2 regions of the Desulfotomaculum defluvii genome follow, and region 2 is predicted to be linked to the other one. Evidence: riboswitches for the same ligand, from Rfam matches in the RefSeq annotation. Region 2 holds a riboswitch; the other holds the start of a gene.
What was found. Region 2 has a riboswitch for thiamine pyrophosphate ahead of ACYQ03_RS03260 (thiamine-binding protein). Riboswitches for the same ligand answer to the same signal wherever they lie in the genome.
Positions count from the first base shown of each region.

Region 1: linked by a shared signal. The riboswitch ahead of thiM (hydroxyethylthiazole kinase) and the one ahead of ACYQ03_RS03260 (thiamine-binding protein) in region 2 are both predicted to bind thiamine pyrophosphate.

Region 1 covers NZ_BAAHYV010000008.1:371,448-374,648, forward strand. Annotated here, with positions in the region: gene ACYQ03_RS17195 (transporter substrate-binding domain-containing protein) at 1-217, shown strand, start outside; gene ACYQ03_RS17200 (amino acid ABC transporter permease) at 286-1,053, shown strand; gene ACYQ03_RS17205 (amino acid ABC transporter ATP-binding protein) at 1,070-1,810, shown strand; TPP riboswitch at 1,874-1,983, shown strand; gene thiM (hydroxyethylthiazole kinase) at 1,970-2,878, shown strand; gene thiD (bifunctional hydroxymethylpyrimidine kinase/phosphomethylpyrimidine kinase) at 2,892-3,201, shown strand, end outside.
Region 2 covers NZ_BAAHYV010000006.1:109,683-112,883, reverse strand. Annotated here, with positions in the region: gene ACYQ03_RS03265 (ABC transporter permease) at 69-848, opposite strand; gene ACYQ03_RS03260 (thiamine-binding protein) at 823-1,110, opposite strand; TPP riboswitch at 1,247-1,353, opposite strand; gene ACYQ03_RS03255 (glycine betaine ABC transporter substrate-binding protein) at 1,593-2,477, opposite strand; gene ACYQ03_RS03250 (ABC transporter permease) at 2,490-3,201, opposite strand, start outside.

The DNA.
Region 1 (3,201 bases), on a different contig from region 2:
AGAAGGTGTTAGTGCTTCCGCTGCTAATCAAAACTTTGCCATGGTTGAATTTACAGAGGGCTTTACTACATCAGATGATGATACTGCAATTGCAGTTGGTATTGCAAAAGGTAGTCAATTAACTGAACAAATCAATAAAATATTAGCAGGTATCCCAGAAGAAGAACGTACAAACATTATGGATACTGCTATTAAAAATCAACCGGCAGCTGAATAACCAGTATGTGAAACCGGGCGCATTATTATGCACCCGGTTTTATGACGCCTGTCGTAAGGAGGAGAAAAATGAGCTTTGAGTGGATAGTAAAGATTGTTTCTGACTACGGGCCAATGTTCATTCGGGGTGCGGGTATAACACTCTTAATTTCTATAATTGGTACTATTATAGGATCATTTATTGGTTTATTAGTAGGGGTTGTGCGTACTATTCCTCTACCAGAGCGGGGGGCCAAAAGAATTACCCTGCAAATTATTAATGCTTTACTTTCAGCCTATATAGAATTCTTCCGGGGCACACCTATGATTGTACAAGCCATGGTAATTTATTATGGTTCTGCTTTAGCTTTTGGTGTGGATATGAACCGGCTGGCGGCAGCAATTTTTATTGTATCTATTAATACAGGGGCTTATATGTCCGAAATCGTTCGTGGTGGTATTATATCTATTGATAAGGGACAATTTGAAGCAGCCCATGCCATAGGTATGAATCATTTTCAAACGATGATTAATGTTGTAATACCACAGGTAATTCGCAATATTTTACCGGCAACAGGCAATGAATTTATTATTAATATCAAAGATACCTCTGTGCTTAACGTAATTTCTGTATCGGAATTATTTTTCCAAACCAAATCAGTTGCAGGCAACAACTTCAGATATTTTGAATCATTCTTTGTGGCGTGTGTTATTTACTTTATTATGACCTATACAGTAACTAGAATTTTACGTTACTTTGAAAAGAAATTAGATGGGCCAGATGATTACATTCTGTTAGGTAATCAAATGCAATTAGAAAGACCGGAAGACAAGCTGCGTAAAACACAAACTAGTTAGACGGAGGAGGGAGCATATGGAAAAAGTTATTGATATTCAACACTTAAGTAAATCCTTTGGAGCCCACGAAGTCTTAAAAGATATAGATTTTTCAGTTAGCAAAGGAGAGGTTGTCTGTATCATAGGTTCATCTGGCTCTGGTAAATCAACTCTTCTTCGTTGCATTAATTTGTTAGAAAAACCAAGTGGGGGCCAAATTATATATAAAGGGGAAAATATATTAGATGATAAGCATGATATTTATGCTTACCGCACCAATTTAGGTATGGTTTTTCAGCAATTTAACCTATTTAATAATCACAATGTTTTAAACAATTGTGTAGTCGGACAAATAAAAGTACTAAAACGTTCTCGGGCTGAAGCAGAAAAAATAGCTATGAAATATTTAAAAGTTGTTGGCATGGATCAATATATTAACGCAAAACCAAGACAATTATCAGGTGGTCAAAAACAACGGGTGGCTATTGCTCGAGCACTTTCTATGGAACCAGATGTGATGTTGTTTGATGAACCAACATCAGCCCTTGACCCAGAGATGGTAGGAGAAGTCCTCAAAGTTATGAAGGAACTAGCTGAATCTGGTCTTACCATGTTAATCGTAACTCACGAAATGGGATTTGCAAAAGAGGTATCTGACCGTGTAGTATTTATGGATAAAGGAGTTATTGCAGAAGAAGGAAGTCCGGAGCAAATTTTTAATAATCCAGTACAAGAACGCACCAGAGAATTTTTAAAACGAACCTTAACTCAGATTTGATCAAAATACTTTGTTGTTATAGAACTATTGCCAGTGGCTTGATTGATTGGTATACTTTAAAAAATATATAAATCCGGGAGCTTGTGGAAGCACGCTGAGAGTACGACTAAACCGTCGTTGACCGGTTGAACCTGTTGGATAATGCCAGCGTAGGGAGTGATGAGAAAAGTATGGGCACTTTGCTTACGCATTGTGCTCTTTTTTATGTCACTTTCAGGAAGTACTAAAATCGTAGAAGGGAAGGGAATGTATCGTATGAATCTACAAAACATTGCCATTACATTGCAAAAGGTGAGGCAGGTAAACCCTCTGATACACAATATTACTAATGTTGTGGTAACTAATTTTACTGCCAACGGACTATTGGCCTTAGGCGCCTCACCGGTGATGGCCTATGCAGTGGAGGAAGTGGCCGATATGGCTAGCATTGCGGGAGCCCTAGTTCTCAATATTGGGACTTTAAATGAAAAAGAGATCGAAGCGATGCTTCAGGCGGGTAAATCGGCAAATCAGCATAACGTTCCAGTTGTGTTTGATCCGGTTGGGGCAGGAGCCACTGCTTACCGAACTGCAACAGCACGAAGGATTGTAAAAGAAGTCAAGGTATCTGTACTAAGGGGAAACGCTGGGGAAGTGGCCAATGTTATTGGCGAAAACTGGGACGTCAGAGGTGTTGATGCGGGTCAAGCCAAGGGAGATGTAGTTTATCTAGCTCAAAGCGCCGCCAAACAGCTGGATACAGTGGTAGTGGTAACGGGTAAAGAAGATGTAATCACCGACGGTCAAAGGACCTATGTGGTCAACAACGGGGATGCCCTATTAACTAGGGTAACGGGAACTGGCTGTTTACTTTCCTCAGTTATTGGAGCCTTTTGTGCAGTGGAGCAGGAACTGCTTTTGGCATCGACGGCTGCACTGGTGAGCTATGGGGTGGCAGCAGAAATTGCCGCCACTCTTAAAGGACAGGAAGGACCAGGTAGTTTCCAAATTGAATTCCTAAATCAATTGGCCAAAGTATCTAATGAGGAAATTATTAAATATGGTTCTGTAATAACTAATTTGAAGTAAAAGAGGAACGACTATGAACAAAACATTTAAGGCATTGACCATTGCTGGTTCGGACAGTGGTGGTGGTGCCGGTATCCAAGCAGATTTAAAAACATTTCAGGAACTAGGGGTCTATGGTATGTCTGCCCTTACAGCCATTACTGCACAAAACACTCTGGGTGTACAAGGGGTCTATCCTTTGCCAATAGAGGCTGTGCAGCAACAAATCCGGTCCATCGGTGAAGATATGGGGACAGATGTTGTCAAAACCGGTATGCTTTTCAGTAGTGAAATCATTCAAGTGGTGGCTGAACAAATAAAACATTATCAATGGCAAAATGTTG
Region 2 (3,201 bases):
TGCTCAAGGCCCATGGCTCATGGCCCACGGCCCTTCCCCAAGGCTTTTCTATAAGCTACGGCTGACTGCTAGGTTTTCCTGTAATACCAGGGCATAACAAGCCGGGCAACACCTTCGATGATGAGGTAGATCAATAGACTAAGACAGGTAATAACAATAATGGCTGCAAAGACTCGATCAGTTAAATAGGACTGGGAGGAACGGGTCATAAAAATTCCTAACCCTTTGCTGGCCCCCAACCACTCACCAATTACTGCCCCCATTACACTATAAGTGCCTGCAATACGCAGCCCAGAAAAGAAGAAAGGCAGGGCTGCGGGAAGCTTTACCATGGTAAAAATCTTTCTAGTATCCGCTCCCATGGCTGATAGAAGTCGAATCATATCTCTGTCCACCAGCCGATAGCCATCGGCTAAGTTTATTGTAATGGGGAAGAAGCAGACTAAGGCCACCACGAGAACTTTGGGCAGTAAACCATAACCAAACCAGATAATTAACAACGGTGCTACAGCAATAATAGGAATAGTCTGGGAGATGATTAATAGAGGATAAATAGCCTTTCTTAGGGACTGGGACCAGTCGATGGCTGTTGCCAAAGTAATACCGACCACAACGGCTATGCCCAAGCCCAGAACAGTCTCATAGATGGTTTGGGTACTATGCCGCCACAGAAGTTCTCTAGCCTGCCATAGCGCCTCTACGATTTGACTTGGCCCTGGTAGAATCCAAGCTTCCACCTGGCTAATTTCTACGGCAATCTCCCACAATATCAAGAGAAATAGCAGGGTAAATCCAGGCAGAAAAATAGCTGCAAAGTCCCTATTATCGGTATTTAGCGATCTTTTCATCGATCGTTACTCCTTCAGGACGATAGTGAATCTTTATGTAGGTCATCACTTCCGAAGCCCCTGCAGTAATACAAGCTTCCTGAGCTTTTTTTACAATCTCAATCAGGTGATCCATCTCACCTTCCATGACAGTTTCCATGGGGCCAACTTCGTACTTTACCCCAGCTTGCTGAACCACCTCTATGGCCTTATCAACAATTTCATAACTGTCATCACCTTTGGTTTTGGGTATTACTTGAAATCCTACATTTACTATGGGCATCTTTTTTCCTCCTTGAACTATTTGACTATTAGAAAAAACTTGGCATCCCTTAGTTTACCCTAGGTATGTCCAAAGTCTTTATACTTTCCAACACATTAAATAAAAAAAGCTACCCCAGAAGGATAGCTTTTTGGCACATGAGAAGATTCTCTGTCCCTCCGCTGGCATTACCCAGATCAGGTTTTACGGGTCGGTACCTCTGTACCCTCTCAGCCAGTCTCCCCAGCTCCCCAGATTATTTAGTTGTAGTTAAACTATAACAGGTGTATCTTAGTTTGTAAATGGGTTTGAATAGATGACGAGTTAGATACTAGCTCTGGGCCATAAGCCGTGTGCCATGAGCTTTTTTGCATGTTTTACTTATGGGTCAATATGGACTTGATCGTGTATCATCTATTAAAAGATCCTTAAGCATATCAAGCACAAAAAACCCTAGGCCCAGGGCTCATGGCCCATGGCCTAGGGTTTTTTAAGGCTAATGGCTATTTCAGATCCTCAATGGAATTTATATCCATATAAGCTGGAACCACCAATCCTATTCTGGTTCCTTCCATGTTAGGTCCGAGGTCGTCAAGTTTGTCTTTAAACTCTTTGTAATAATCGGCATGGGTTGCGGGTAACCAAGCTGCAACACTGGCGTCTGCATCTCCAGAAGCCAAACCAGCCCACATGGGACCAGCTTCCACCTGGCTTAATTCCACTTCATAACCCAGTTTTTCTAGGACCACTGCTACAACGTTGGTGCTAGCAATTTCAGAATCCCAAGCAACATAGGCCAGGTTTATTTTTTCTCCTTGTACCGGAGTGATTCCATCCAGCCATTGATTAACCTTTTCCTCATTATTTTTCACCCATTTAGCAGCCGCTTGCCCCTCATCAGTACCTTCCATAATATCTACCATTACTACTGCCATATCTTCTGGCTGCCAATTAAACTTGTCCAGAAACTGATAGGCACTGGGATGGTCTTCTTTTAAGCCCATCCGGGCAATTGTATGAATAAACTCATCATCCCCAAAGATCTTTTTGGGGTCTTCTAGATATTTGAGATCATATTTGGCAAATTTCCAGTGGGGTGTCCACCCTGTTACAATAATGGGTTCTTCATTCTCATAGGCCTTGGTTAAAGCCGCTGTCATTGCCGCACCTGAGCCCTCTACTAGTTCCCAATCTTTTAATTCATATTCCTGTAGTGCTTTGCTAGTGGCTTTCATGATCCCCGCTCCAGGGTCAATGCCGATGATCTTATAGTCTACTTGATCTCCTACTTTACCTGACTGATTAGTTTCCGTAGCACCACCACAGCCTACCGCCAGTAATGAAATCACCAAGCCAATCACTAATAAAAATAATCCTTTTCTTTTCAAACCTTCTCCCCCTTATACTTGTTTTCTGCCTATATTTTGCGTCATTCTGTCAAGAATGATAGCCAGAATGACGATGGCTAAACCTGCTTCGAAACCTGCCCCTATCTTAATTTGGGTTACAGCCCTGTAGACATCCGCACCCAGCCCCTTGGCCCCAATCATTGAAGCAATAACCACCATGGATAAGGCCAACATTATGCATTGGTTAATACCAGCCATTATCGTAGGCTTAGCCAACGGAAGCTGTACCTTTAACAGTTTTTGTGTAGGTGTAGAACCAAAGGCATCCGCTGCCTCCACCAATTCACAGGGAACCTGCCTAATACCTAGGTTGGTTAACCGTATAGTGGGCGGCATAGCAAAAATCACCGAAGCAATGACGCCTGGTACTTTTCCTAACCCAAAGAAAAAGATGGCTGGTATCAGGTAGACAAAAGCTGGCATGGTCTGCATAAAATCTAAAGCTGGCATAACAATATCCCGCACAGTGTCCTTTCTAGCACATAAAATACCAGTGGGAACACCAATAAAGATTGAGATCATAGCCGCAGTCAATACCAAAGCCAAGGTCAGCATGGTATTATCCCAATAGCCAAGGTTATTTACTAAAAACAATCCTGCCAGAGTAAAAAGAGCCACTGATTTCTTGCTAAAATTCCAGGCTAGTAGTGTTAAACCGAGTATTAACGCCCAATCAGGAATGATCATAAAAATATATGCAAAG